DNA from 2 places in the Telluria sp. BA11 genome. Region 1 is predicted to be linked to the other one. Evidence: riboswitches for the same ligand, from Rfam matches in the RefSeq annotation. Region 1 holds a riboswitch; the other holds the start of a gene.
What was found. Region 1 has a riboswitch for cobalamin ahead of AC1MGT_RS14645 (TonB-dependent receptor domain-containing protein). Riboswitches for the same ligand answer to the same signal wherever they lie in the genome.

Region 1 (7,243 bases):
TGCATGAGCGTCAATCTTGACCCAGGGGGCTGCCTTCGCCATCGGTGTTCCTCCACATCTCTACGCATTTCACTGCTACACGTGGAATTCTACCCCCCTCTGCCAGATTCTAGCCTTGCAGTCTCCAACGCAATTCCCAGGTTGAGCCCGGGGATTTCACGTCAGACTTACAAAACCGCCTGCGCACGCTTTACGCCCAGTAATTCCGATTAACGCTTGCACCCTACGTATTACCGCGGCTGCTGGCACGTAGTTAGCCGGTGCTTATTCTTCAGGTACCGTCATTAGCGAAGGATATTAGCCTTCACCGTTTCTTCCCTGACAAAAGAGCTTTACAACCCGAAGGCCTTCTTCACTCACGCGGCATTGCTGGATCAGGCTTTCGCCCATTGTCCAAAATTCCCCACTGCTGCCTCCCGTAGGAGTCTGGACCGTGTCTCAGTTCCAGTGTGGCTGGTCGTCCTCTCAGACCAGCTACTGATCGTGGCCTTGGTGAGCCTTTACCTCACCAACTAGCTAATCAGATATCGGCCGCTCCAGGAGCACAAGGTCCGAAGATCCCCTGCTTTCATCCTTAGATCGTATGCGGTATTAGCGTAACTTTCGCTACGTTATCCCCCACTCTTGGGTACGTTCCGATATATTACTCACCCGTTCGCCACTCGCCGCCAGGTTGCCCCGCGCTGCCGTTCGACTTGCATGTGTAAAGCATGCCGCCAGCGTTCAATCTGAGCCAGGATCAAACTCTTCAGTTCAATCTCTGTTTGTTGGCATTTCTGCCACCCTGCATTGCTGCAGGGGTCGCTCACTCAAAATACTGACCGTTACTCATTGCTGAGCAACGTATTTCTTTTTTGTGAACATTTGATAATTTAAGTAATCAAAGACCGAAGTCTTTGGCACCCTCATCAAACGCCCACACTTATCGACTGTTAATTTTTAAAGAACTTTATTCGGTGCTGCTTCTGCCGTTTGCTACGAAGCGTTGTGTTCGTTAGCAGCAGAGAGGCGAGATTATGAAGTGTTTCTCATTTTTCGTCAACCCCTTCTTTCCTTCTTTTTCTTCGCTGTCGCTGCGTTTGAGGCGGCGTCTGCGTCGAGGAGCGAGACTATAACAAAGCCAGGATGGTCTTGCAATGCTTTCTCTTGTGATATCGTGGCCGCCGCCCATAGCGACCTTTTTATTACTCATGCATATTCCTGTTATTGCCCCGATCGCCCATGCGGCGCTGTCCCAATCCCTGGCCGCCGCAATCAATAACAAGACCAAGCCGCTTGGCAGCCTGGGGCGTCTGGAGGATCTCGCCACCCAGTTGGGCCTGATCCAGCAGACAACCCGGGTCACGGTCGACCAGCCTGCCATCCTCGTCTTTGCCGCCGATCATGGCGTGGTCGCCGAAGGCATCTCCGCCTATCCACAAGACGTCACCTGGCAGATGGTCGAGAACTTCCTCGCCAACGGCGCGGCTATCAATGTGTTCGCGCGCCAGAATGGCTGCGCGCTGCGCGTGATCGACGCCGGCGTGAACCACGAGTTTGGCGTGCGGGATGGTCTGCTCGACCGAAAAGTCGCCAATGGCACCAATAACTTCGCCATCGAACCGGCGATGTCGGCGCAGCACTGTGCTACCGCCCTCGAACACGGCATGGCCCTGGCGCGCGACCTGCCCGGCAACGTCGTGGGCTTCGGCGAGATGGGCATCGGGAACACGACTTCTGCCGCCGCCCTGATGCACAAGCTGACCGGGCAGCCGGCGGCTGCCTGCGTCGGCGCCGGCACCGGCCTGACGCCTGATGGCATCCGCCATAAAGAGCACGTGGTTGCTGCCGCCGTCGCGCGTCACGCCAGCGTGCGCGAACCGCTCGACTTGCTGGCCACCTTCGGCGGCTTCGAAATCGCGATGATGGCCGGCGCCATGCTGCAGGCAGCCAGCCTGCGCAAGGTGCTGCTGATCGACGGCTTCATTGTCACCAGCGCGCTGCTGGTCGCCGCGCGCCTGCAACCGGCGATCCTTGACTACTGCGTGTTCGCGCACTGCTCGGGCGAGCATGGCCACGCCCTGCTGCTCGAGCAGCTTGGGGCACGGCCGCTGCTCGACCTGGGCCTGCGTCTGGGCGAAGGCACCGGCAGCGCCCTTGCCCTGCCCCTGCTGCACGCAGCCGCCAACTTCTTGGGCGAGATGGCGACCTTCGCATCGGCCCAGGTCTCGGCACAACTGGGCGCGCACGCGGGATGATCCATCAACTGCGCCTGTTCTTCATTGCGCTGCAGTTCTTCACGCGGCTGCCGATCCCGCGCTGGGTCGGCTTCGAGCCGGCATGGCTCAATCATGCGTCGCGCTACTTCCCGCTGGTTGGCGTGGTGGTAGGTGCCATCGGCGCGGCCGTCTACTTCATCGCCGGGCACTGGCTGCCAGCGCCAGTGGCCGCCGTGCTCTCCACCGCCGCAACGATCTACCTCACCGGCGCCTTCCACGAAGACGGCTTCGCCGACACCTGCGATGGTCTGGGCGGCGGCATGACGAAAGAACGCGCGCTCGACATCATGAAGGATTCGCGCGTCGGTGCGTATGGTGCGATCGGCATCGTCTGCATGCTCGGCGCGAAGCTGGCTGCACTCGCCACGCTGCCGCCCCTTACCGCCATCGGCGCCCTGCTGCTGGCACACCCGCTCTCGCGCCTGGCCGCCACGTCCCTGATCTGGCAGATGGAATACGCCCGCGCCGAAGGCAAGGCCAAGCCGCTGGCCGTGCGCATGAGCAGCGACGAATTCGGGATCGCGACGCTCACGGTGCTCGTGCCCGCGCTCGTGCTGTTCGCCGTTGGCCTGCTAGACCTGGCTGCGATTGGCGCGGCGGTGTTTGCGGCCTTGCTGGCCACGCGCTGGCTGGCCCGCATGTTCACGCGCCGGCTGCAGGGCTATACGGGCGACTGCCTCGGCGCCGTGCAGCAGTTGGCCGAAGTCGCCATCTATATCGCGGTACTGGCCACGCTCGGCCGCGGCGCGCTGGCCTGATGCGCCTGTACCTCGTACGCCACCCGAAACCGGACGTGCCGGCCGGGTACTGCTACGGCCGCACCGACCTGCCAGCGCAAGCAACAGACACCGCACGCGTGCTGGCGGCGCTGACCAATCAAGGCCTTCCCGGCGCCATGCCGGTCTACGCCAGCCCGTTGCAACGCTGCGCCGTGCTGGCGCAGCAGCTGTCAAGCGCGCCCACGTTCGACGCGCGCCTGGCCGAGATGGACTTTGGCGTCTGGGAGCTGCGCCAGTGGGACGACATCGCCCGGGACGAGATCGATGCCTGGAACGCCGACCTGCTCCACTACCGCCCCGGCGGCGGCGAAAACGTCATGCAGGTGGCCGTGCGCGTGGCCGCGTTTCAAGCCGACATCCAGCGCGCAAGGCACGCCGAGGCACTCGTCATCTGCCACGCCGGCGCCATGCGCCTGCTGCACGCCATGTCCGGCGGCGGCACCTTGGAGGATGCTGCGCTGCGTGCGGCATCGACACCACACCAGATCGGCTACGGCGAAGTCATGGTGCTGGAAATATGACAATGCCCGGGGCAACCACCTTATAATGAGCGCGTTTTGGTGCTCGCACCTGCGTTCGCAGGTGCAGTTAAACGGGAAACACGAAGCTCTTCACAGGGCCAACGCGTGCTGCCCCCGCAACGGTAAGCAAGTGCTGCAGCCTCTCATCGGGTCCTGCGGCAAACCGCCCCCTCATACCACTGTGCTTTTCTGAGCATGGGAAGGTCGGACGGCCATACTTGTCAGCCCGGATACCGGCCAAAAGGTGGATACGCGCACAGCGCGATCCTTTGAATCCAGCCCACGGGGACGTCGGCGGGATGCCTTTGATAAGAACCACTCATGAATTTTCCAGTAAGCCGGCAAGCGGCCGCCGTGTCGCTCGCACTCGCCCTCATCTCGTCCACCGCCATCGCCGAAGTCGCTGACACCGTCGTCGTCACCGCGACCCGCACGCCGCAACTCGCTGCCGACCTGATCGCCGACACCACCGTCATCAACGCCGAAGAAATCGCGCGCTCGGGCGCCGGCTCGGTGGCCGACATCCTGCAGCGCCAGCGCGGCATCGAGATCGCCCGCAACGGCCCGGCCGGCACCACGACCAGCGTCTATGTGCGCGGCGCAAACGCCAACCAGATCGTCGTGCTGCTCGACGGCGTGCGCATCGGCTCGTCCACCACCGGCACCGCCAGCTGGAATGCCATCCCGCTGGGCGCCATCGACCGCATTGAAATCGTCTACGGGCCACTGAGCACGCTGTACGGCGCCGACGCCATCGGCGGCGTGATCCAGATCTTCACCCGCAAGGGCGAAGGCGCACCTGTCGTCACCGCTTCGGTGGGCGCGGGCAGCAACGCGACGCTGCAGGGCGATGCAGGCATCTTCGGCAGCAGCGGCGGCCCGAATGCCATCAGCTACGCCTTTGGCGCCGGCTATGAAGAGTCGGACGGCTTCTCGTCCACGCGGCCCGGCGCGTCAGGCTACAACGCCGACGAAGACGGCTACCGCCGCCGCAATGCCAATGGCCGTGTGTCGATGGCGCTCGCGCCGGGTCACGAGATCGGCGCCCAGTTCCTGGCCAGCCGCACGTACAGCCAGTACGATGCCAGTGGTTCCGGCAGCTACGACGTGCACAGCGACTCGGACATCAATACCGCCGCCGTCTACATGACCAACCAGCTCCTGCCAAACTGGCGCAGCACCGTGCAGTACGCACGTTCAGAAGACAAGTCGGGCAACTTCAGCAACGCCACGGCCAGCGGCGCCAGCCAGATCGACACCAAGCAGAACGAATTCTCGTGGCAGAACAACGTCGCGATCGGCCAGGACACGCTGCAGCTGCTGTTCAACCACCGCAAGGAAGAAGTCTCGTCGATGCGCCAGACGCGCATCACCAATTCGTATGCCGCGGCCTACTCGGCCAAGCGCGCCAATCACCTGTTCGATGTCAGCGCACGTCAGGACCGCTCGGTCTACGGCAGCCAGAACACCGGCGCCGCCGGCTACGGCTACGAGTTCGGCAACGGCCTGCGCGCCACCGCCAGCATCGGCACGAGCTTCCGCGCCCCGACCTTCAACGAACTGTACTTCCCGGGCTACGGCCTGGCGACGAACAAGCCCGAAAAAGGCCGCAACCGCGAAGTGGGCCTGCGCTACGACGGCAACGGCTACAACCTCGATGCCACGTACTTCCACAATCGCCTGACCGACATGATCGTATCAAGCACGCCATGCCCGGACGGCATCAACCGCAGCTGCGCCTACAACGTCAACGAAGCGACGCTCGAAGGCTTCTCGCTGGCCGGCAGCACGCGCCTGATGGACGTGAACCTGCGCGCCAGTCTCGATTGGCAGGATCCGCGCGATGACACCACCGGCCGCCAGCTGGCGCGCCGCGCGAAGAAGCATGCCAACTTCGCTGCCGACTACGTGATGGGCCAGCTGAAAAGCGGCGCCGAGCTGACCGTGTCGGGTGACCGCTTCGACAACGCGCCCAACACCAACCGCCTGGGCGGCTACGGCTTGCTGAACCTGTACACCACGTACCAGTTCACGCCCGACTGGTCCCTGCTCCTGCGCGTGAACAACGTCGCGGACAAGAACTACGAAGTGGCGCGCAACTATGGCACCAGCGGCCGCACCTGGTTCGCGTCGCTGCGCTACGGCATCCGTTAAGCTGGCATTTTCCGCCCGCGGCGCACGCGCCGCGGGCATCGATCAACTATCAGGGCCCGCATGCAAGCATCTGTCCCGTCATTACGCCAACGCGCCACGCTCATCGTCGGCGCCATGCTGGTCCTGGCCATTGCCACCCTGCTGTTCTCGGGCATGACCGGTTCCATCCGCGTGCCGCTCAGCGACATCCCCGACGCCCTGCGCCAATTGGCCAGTGGCCAACCCGAATCCCTGTCTGCATCGCTGCTCGACCTGCGCGCCAGCCGCGCGCTGGTGGCCTTTGCCACCGGCGGCGCCCTCGCCCTGGCCGGCCTGATGATGCAGGCGCTGTTACGCAATCCCCTCGCCGACCCGTATGTGCTGGGCGTCTCGTCCGGCGCCTCGGTCGGCGCCCTCCTCGCCTTGCTGCTCATGGCGTCCACGCTGATGGTCGATGCGGCCGCGCTGGTCGGCGCGGTCGGCGTCTCCCTGCTCCTGTACGCGCTGGCGCGGCGCGACCTGCGCAGCGGCCAGGCTGCCGAAGGCGGCGCCTCGATGCTGCTGCTGACCGGCGTGATCGTCTCGGCCCTGTGCGGCTCCCTCGTTACCCTCATGCTGTCGATCGCGCCGGAGGGGCGCCTGCGCAGCATGATCTTCTGGCTGATTGGCGACCTGGCCGGCGCGCCGCTGCGCCTGGCGCCGTGGCTCGTGCTGGTCGGCGCGCTGCTGTTTGCCATGCGTAGCGCGCGCGCCATGAACATGGTCGCGCTGCACGCCGAAAATGCCGTCACGCTGGGCGTGCGCGTGAGTGCGCTGCGCAAGGGCTTGTTCTTCGTGTCGGCGCTGCTCACGGCGAGCGCCGTCACCAGCGCGGGTTCGATTGGGTTCGTCGGCCTGATCGTGCCGCACGCCTGCCGCTTCGCCTTCGGGCCCGATCACCGCGTACTGATTCCTGCCGTCGTCCTGAGCGGCGGCGCGTTCCTTGTACTGTGCGATACGCTGGCGCGCACGATCGTCGCGCCGCAGCAGCTGCCGGTCGGCGCCATCACCGCGATGATCGGTGCGCCGGTCTTCCTGTACCAACTGCACCGCATGCGCAAATGAGCACCATCGCCACCCACGACCTGCGCCTGTCCATTGCCGGGCGCACCCTGGTGCAGGGCCTCGACTGGTCTGCGCAACCCGGTGAATGCTGGAGCATCATCGGCCGCAACGGCGCCGGCAAGAGCACCTTGCTGCGCACGCTGGCCGGCTTGCACCAGCCCGACGGCGGCGCCGTTCACATCGGCGGGCGCGCCCTGGCGGCTTGGCCGCTGACCGACCTGGCGCGCGAACGCGCCTTTCTCGCCCAGTCACGCCACGACGCTTTTGCCTACACGGTGCTCGAGAGCGTGCTCTCTGCGCGTCACCCGTACCACGCCAACCGCTACTGGGAGGGCAGCGATGACCATCAGGTTGCGCTGGAAGCCCTGGCGTCGATGGACGTGAGTGATCTGGCTGCGCGCGACGTGCGCACGCTGTCCGGCGGCGAGCGCCAGCGCGTGGCGATTGC
Region 2 (7,243 bases), 940 kb from region 1:
CGACGGATCCGACTGCGTCGCCTGATGCCATGGCCCGGCAAGCCGCGCCGCATCCACGGCCAGCCCACTGCGCGCCATCGCGATGATCGCTTCGTCATACAGCGACGGTTTATCCAGCACGCCCTGCAGCGCCGCGTGCGCTTCAGGCTTGTGCTGGTGCACCTGCAAATGCGTGACGTTCTTGTTCCCCAAGATGAATTCGATCTCGCGGTACTGGTGCGACTGAAACCCCGACGACGCGCCCAGGTACGGACGGATCGCCGTGTACTCGGGCGGCGTCATGGTCGCCAGCACATCCCATGCATGCACGAGCTGATTCATGATCGCGGCCACGCGCGCCAGCATCTTCATCGCCGCCGGCAGCTGGCCCCGCGCGATGTTGTCGCGCGCACCGTGCAGCTCGTGCAGCATCAGCTTCATCCACAGTTCGCTGGTCTGGTGCTGGACGATGAACAGCAGCTCGTTGTGCTCGGGCGACAGCGGATGCTGGGCGTTGAGGATCGTGTCGAGCGACAGGTAGTCGCCGTAGCTCATGTCCTTGCTGAAATCGAGCTTGGCGCCGTGGTAGCCGGGCTGCGAGACAGGGCAGCCACTCACATCGGCATCGCTGGCGGACGAATCCGGGTTAACAGGGCAGGGCATCGTGTCCTCTCTTGGGAATCGACCGAGAATTGATCGAGAATCGCTCAGGTCACCGCAGTGCGCTTGGCATCGACCTGATAGTCACTGCGGTCCAGGATATCCTTGAGCACCATCACCGCCTGCCACACATCGTCATACCCCGTGTACAGCGGCGTGAAGCCAAAGCGCATCACCTGCGGCTCGCGGTAGTCGCCGATGACGCCGCGTGCGATCAGCGCCTGCATCACCGCGTAGCCATGCGGATGCGTGACGCTTACCTGGCTGCCACGGTCCGCATGATTGCGCGGCGTGATCAGTTCCAGCGGATGCGCGGCGCATTCCTGTTCGAGCAGCGCCAGGAACAGGTCCGACAGCGCCAGTGACTTCTTGCGCAGCGCCGCCATCGTCACGTCCTGGAACACGGCCAGCCCACATTCGATCAGCGCCAGCGCCACCACCGGCTGCGTGCCGCACATCGCGCGCTTGATGCCGGCCACCGGCGCGAACGCCGGTTGCATCGCGAACGGCTGGCGATGCGCCCACCAGCCCGTGAGCGGCTGCGTGAATTGCGCGTGGTGGCGCTGCGGCACCCAGATGAATGCAGGCGCGCCCGGCCCGCCGTTGAGGAATTTGTAGGTGCAGCCCACCGCGAAGTCGGCGTTGGCGCCATTCAGGTCTACCTCGACCGCGCCGGCCGAATGGGCCAGGTCCCAGATCGCCAGCGCGCCGGCGGCGTGGATCTGCGCCGTGATCGTTTTCATGTCGAGCATGCGGCCGGTGCGGTAGTTCACGTGCGTGAGCATCACCACCGCCACCTGGCCGCCGGCGTCGCCTTCGAGGGCGGCCGGCAGGTCGGCCCAGCTGTCGAGCAGGCGCAGCTCGTAGCCGCGCTCGAGCCAGCCGATCAGGCCTTCGGCCATGTAGATATCGCTCGGGAAGTTGTCGCGCTCCGTGAGGATGATGCGGCGGGCCGCGTGCGCCGGTGCGTCGGCCTGCATCTTGAGCGCCGCAGCCAGCGCCTTGAACAGGTTCACCGAAGTCGAGTCGGTGACCACCACTTCATCGGCGGCGGCGCCGATCAGCGGCGCGATCAGGGTGCCCAGGCGCTGCGGCAGGTCGTACCAGCCGGCCGTGTTCCAGCTGCGGATCAGGTCATTGCCCCATTCGGCGGCGATCACGTCCTGCGCACGTTGCAGGGCCGCGCGGGGGCGGGCGCCGAGCGAATTGCCATCGAGGTAAATCACGCCGTCCGGCAGCGCAAACGCATTGCGCTGAGGGGCCAGCGGATCGGCCGCGTCGAGGGCCAGGCAGTCTTGTCGTGTGATCATGTGAACGGTCGCGAAGAAGTAGTGGGTGCCGGCCTGGCCGGACGATACCGCCATTCTAGGCTAGGGAAGCACTGATTTATTCTGGGGGATGGAATTGGCTGCGGAAAAAGCCGCCATGCAAGGCGCAAATCGCAGCAATAGCGAGCTATTGCGAGAATTTGCAACGCCGCAGGGTGGCTATTTTCCGTGCCAAGTCCGCCTCCATGAATTAATCAGTGCTTCCCTAGAGGCCAAAGAATGCGGTGACAGTGGCGCACCCGGGCTGTAGAATCGCGCCCAATCAAGTGAATGGTGCCGTCCTGCTCGTCTGCAGGAAGGTGAAACGGGAAGCCGGTGACGTGTGCGAATCCATCGCACGCCAGTCCGGCGCAGCCCCCGCTGCTGTATGCCTGACGACCCTCGTCGAACGCCACTGTGCCCCGTGCACGGGAAGGCAGGACCCGGGAAGGATGACGGCAAGCCAGAAGACCGGCCTTCACGATGCATTGCGTACGTCCCGGGGTGTGGGCGTGCCGGTTGGTAGTTCGTCGTTCCTTCCGTGTTGCCAATGCGCTCGCGCAGGCGTTCGCACGTGCGCGTGCGCGTGGCTGCTGCGTCCCGCGTGGAAGGAAGACGTCTGCCCGTTGTCATGCGCGCCCTGGCGCGCAGCTGAAAGGTCGACGTTCACATGAACACTGCTTCGCTCCCCCGCGCCTGTACTGCGCTGGTGCTTTTGCTCGCGTCCCTGCTTGCCTGCGCCCACGGCCACGCCGCCACCATGTTCGCCGTGGTCACCGAGCGCGCCGCGCCGGGCGCGATCGAAGCTGCGCACCGCCACCTGGCCAGCCACCCGCGCGACCGGATTCAGTTGCGCACGCCGGCCCAGTTGATGGCCGCCAGTGAACGCGAGGTGGGCCAGTGGATCACCGGCGCCGACACGGTGCTGGCGGTGTCGCTGTTCGGCGATCCGGCGCGCCGCATGAAGGATGCGCTGGCGCGCCATGCAAAGCCAGGCACCGCGGTGCTGGCCTTCAATGGCGAAGCAAGCCTGAACCTGATGACGCGCGCGGCGCACGGCAGCCTGGCCGGCTTCGCGCCCGAGCTGCTGCGCGAACTGGCGGCCGAAGCGCCGGCGCCCGCCGCGCTGCAGGCGGCAGAGGCCAATCCCGCGGCCCGCCACTGGCTCGCGGCGCGGCGCGTCTGGCAAGCCGGCGGCGTGGACAACACCACGGCCCTCATCGCCCACCTGCTGCATCCATCAACAGCGCTGGGCCCTCCGCTGCCCGAGCCGACGCTGCGCCTGCGCGTCGGCCAGAACGAGCTGCAGGATGCCGCCGCCTGGGGCAACGCCGCCAAGCTGGGTCTGAAGGACCGCCCGACCGTCGTCGTGCTCGATCTGGCGAACATGGATGGCATGGTGCCGGCTGCGCTGTGCCGCCGCATCGAAGAGCAAGGCCAGGCCTGCGTGCAGCTGCTCACGCGCTGGGGCGGCGCCTCGCGCGAAGCGCTGGTGCGCCTGCCTGAGCTGATCGCGCCAGCGAAGCCCGCGGCGCTGGTGGTGCTGCAGGACTTCGTCGTCGGCGCCGCCGAAGGGCGCGAAGTCGTCAGCGAAGCCTTCAAACGCTTCGATATCCCCGTGTTCAAGGCGATCCGCCTGTCGGACCGCACCGCCATGCAGTGGCAGCTTTCGCCCGATGGCCTGCCGCCGGATTCGGTCCAGTACCGCGTCGCGCTGCCCGAGCTGCAGGGAATCGGCCAGCCGGTGGTGGTGGCGGCGCTGGGCCAGTCGCAGCGCGACCGCCTGACCGGCATCGAGAACCGCCCGCCGGTGCTGCTGCCGGCCGAAGTCGATCGCATGACGGCGCGCGTGAGCCGCTGGCTGGCGCTGCGTGCCAAGCGCAATGCCGACAAGCGCGTCGCGATGGTCTATTACAACCACCCGCCGGGCCGCCAGAACATCGGCGCCGACAACCTGAACGTGCCGGCATCGCTGTTCGACATGCTGCACGCGCTGAAAGCCGCCGGCTACACGGTCGGCGATTTACCCGCCACGCCCGAAGCGCTGCTCGACATGATCATGGCGCACGGCGTGAACCTGCCCGAAGACCGCGCCGCGCTGCGCGAAATGAGCGGTGTGGTGAACAGCGTCAGCGCGGCCGACTACGCGCGCTGGTTCGCCACGCTTGCACCGCGCGTGCAGGGCGAGATGAAGGACGGCATGCTGGGCCGCCTGCATGCCGACGTGCTGGTCGCCGAAGCGCAGGGCGAGCGCGCGCCGGGCCGCAAGCAGGCCGAGACGATCATCAAGGAATTGCTGCACCTGGTCGAGGGTGTCGACCATCCGCAGCGCGTGCAGGCCACGCGCGACCTGCATGCGCTCGAAGACGGCTACCGCGCCTGTCTCGACGACAGCAAGCCCAGTCCGTGCAAGGCGCTCGCGCCACTGTATCGGCGCCTGATCGGCTACGGCATCGAAGGCATGCGCGGCTGGGGCCCGGCGCCGGGCAAGGTGATGGTCGACAGCGGCAAGCTGCTGGTACCGGGCCTCACGTTCGGCAATGTGTTCATCGGCCCGCAGCCGCCGCGCGGCTGGGAAGTCGATGAAGAACTGCTGCACGCGAATACCAGCATCACACCGCCGCACCAGTACCTGGCCTTCTACCACTGGATCCGCGACCGCTTCAAGGCCGACGCCGTCGTGCACGTGGGGCGCCACTCGACCTTTGAATTCCTGCCCGGTAAAGCGGTGGGCCTGTCGAGCGACGATTATCCCAGCCTGATTGCGGGCGACCTGCCGGGCATCTACCCGTACATCGTCGACGGCGTGGGAGAGGGCACGCAGGCCAAGCGCCGCGGCCTGGCGATCATCGTCGACCACCTGACGCCACCACTGGCGACGACGCCGCTGTACGACGAGCTGCTGTCGCTGCGCCAGATCGTCGAGAGTTTCGAAGCTGCGTCGTCCGAGTCACTCAAGACGCAGGCCGCGCAACTGATGCGCGAGCGCGTCGTGGCGCTGAACCTGCGCGCCGAACTCGAAGCGTCGATGTCCGACGTGCTCGAAGTGCGGGGCATCGGCTTCGACGCTGCCGACGACGATTTGCTGGCGCACGAGATCGGCCATTACCTGACCAAGCTGCAAGAGAAGTTCATGCCATTCGGCCTGCACGTCTTTGGCCGGCCGTGGGACCAGAAGTCGCTTGACCTGATGCTCGAGTCGATGGCCAAGAGCGGCATCGACGATCCGTCCATCGCCGACAAGCTGCGCGACTCGCCGCGGCGCGAAATGGTGGGCCTGCTCGCGGGCCTGGATGGCCGCTACATCGAGCCCGGCAAGGGCAACGATCCGCTGCGCTCACCCGAGGCGCTGCCGACGGGCCGCAACTTCCACGCGGTCGATGGCGACATCCTGCCCACGCGCCTGGGTTTCGGGCTGGCGCAAAAGATGGCAGTCAAGGCGATGGCGCGCAGCAAGGGCGATGCTGCGCGGGAGCAGGGCAGCGAAGGCATCATCCTGTGGGCCTCGGACGCGGTGCGCGACGAGGGCGTGATGGTCGGCTTTGCGCTGGCCATGATGGGCGCCGAGCCGGTCTGGAATGCGCGCGGCATTGTCACTGATGTGCGCCTGGTGCCGGGCGCCGTGCGGCGCGATGCGCTGGTGACCACGTCTGGCCTCTTTCGCGACCTGTACCCGAACCTGATCCGCCTGATCGACCGCGCCGGCCGGCTGGCGCTGGCGGCGTCCGCCGAAACGATGGCGCGGCAGGACCCGGCCCTGCGCGAGGCGCTGCAAGCCGCGCTGGCGCCACTCCAGGGCGCCGCCTGGGGTAGTGAAGCCGTGCAGGACAACCGGGTTGCGCGCGAATGGGTGGTGCGCCAGCGCGCGCTGGTCGCCGGTGGCGCATCGACCATCGAAGCGGGACAGGGCGCCGCGCTGCGCGTGTTCGGCGACGCGCCGGGCGCGTACGGCACGGGCGTGAACCGCCTGACCGAACGCTCGGGCGCCTGGCGCGAGCGCGAGGAGATCGGCCGTGCCTACCGCAATCGCATGGGCCACGCGTATGGCCTGGACGCCGACGGCGACGCGCAGCACCGTGCCTTCGACGTGGCGCTGGACGGCATCCACCGCACCTACCACGGCCGCGCCAGCAATCTGTACGGCCTGCTCGACAACAACGATGCCTTCGACTACCTGGGTGGCCTGTCACTGGCCGTCGAGACGCGCACCGGCCGCGTGCCGGACGCGCTGATCCTGCAGCACGGGCGGCCGGGCCAAGCCGACGTCGAGCCGCTGGCCACTGCGCTGCTGGGCGAATTGCGCGGGCGCTTTTTGAACCCCGCGTGGCTGCGCCCATTGATGGACAACGGCTACTCGGGCGCGCGCACGATGGGCCAGGAATTCATCGAGAACCTGTGGGGCTGGCAGGTCACGCGCCCGGACCTCGTGAAGAACTGGGCCTGGGACGAGGTCAAGGCGGTCTACTTCGACGATGCGCACAAGCTTGGCCTGCCGGCCTTCCTGGGCCAGCGCCACAACGCGCACGTCAAGGCGCACATGCTGGCCGTGTTCATGGTGGCCGCCGAAAAAGGCTTCTGGAAGACCGACCCGGAAACGATCCGCACGATGGGCGGCGAGCTGGCGCGCCTGGTGGCTGCCAATGGCTTGCCGGGCAGCGGCCACACGTCGCCCGATCACCCGATGTGGGGCTGGCTGGCGCCGCAACTCGATCGCGGCGATGCGCAGCAGCTCGGCGTCACGCTGGCGAAGGCGCGCGGCGAGATGCTGCCGGCGCTTGCCGTCCCGGTACCGGCCGGCGCGCCGGCAGCTGCGGCATCACCGGCCGTAGCGCCGCCACGCGCCAACGCACAGCAGGGGCAGGCGCCTTCCGCGCCCGCACTGACGGCGCCGCCAGCCATGCGCGTCTATGAACTCAACCAACCACCCGAACCCGCGCCGCTTCCTGGCCTGCGCATCGTGCAGGTCCTGGTCATCCTGGCGGCCTGCTTTGCCCTGTTTGCGCTCGGCCTGTGGCGCGGCCGCAGCATCCCTCAACCTGTAAGGAGTACCTCATGATCGATCACTTGTCCTATGCCTGGTTGCACGACGCCGTCAGCTGGCTGCTCACGCCTTCGCTGGTGGTGCTGCTGGCCGGCTGCGCCATTGCGCTGGTCGAATCGGGCATCGCCGTCGGCGAGCGCTTCCACGGCCTGGCGCGGTTGCGCGCATCCGGCAACGTCGGGCACGTGCAGAAGCTGGCCCGTCACCGTCTGGAGCGCGCCGACCTGCTGGCGCGCATCCCGCCAATGCTCGGCCT

Region 2: another riboswitch for cobalamin. It lies ahead of AC1MGT_RS10445 (cobaltochelatase subunit CobN); the one in region 1 lies ahead of AC1MGT_RS14645 (TonB-dependent receptor domain-containing protein).

What each region holds. Positions count from the first base shown of each region.
Region 1 covers NZ_CM155275.1:3,329,362-3,336,604, reverse strand. The annotation lists rRNA gene AC1MGT_RS14670 (16S ribosomal RNA) at 1-755, opposite strand, end outside; gene AC1MGT_RS14665 (hypothetical protein) at 995-1,192, opposite strand; gene cobT (nicotinate-nucleotide--dimethylbenzimidazole phosphoribosyltransferase) at 1,191-2,237, shown strand; gene AC1MGT_RS14655 (adenosylcobinamide-GDP ribazoletransferase) at 2,234-3,016, shown strand; gene AC1MGT_RS14650 (histidine phosphatase family protein) at 3,016-3,558, shown strand; cobalamin riboswitch at 3,579-3,814, shown strand; gene AC1MGT_RS14645 (TonB-dependent receptor domain-containing protein) at 3,880-5,712, shown strand; gene AC1MGT_RS14640 (FecCD family ABC transporter permease) at 5,773-6,795, shown strand; gene AC1MGT_RS14635 (ABC transporter ATP-binding protein) at 6,792-7,243, shown strand, end outside.
Region 2 covers NZ_CM155275.1:2,387,281-2,394,523, reverse strand. The annotation lists gene kynA (tryptophan 2,3-dioxygenase) at 1-642, opposite strand, end outside; gene kynU (kynureninase) at 687-1,949, opposite strand; cobalamin riboswitch at 2,222-2,440, shown strand; gene AC1MGT_RS10445 (cobaltochelatase subunit CobN) at 2,617-7,002, shown strand; gene AC1MGT_RS10440 (MotA/TolQ/ExbB proton channel family protein) at 6,999-7,243, shown strand, end outside.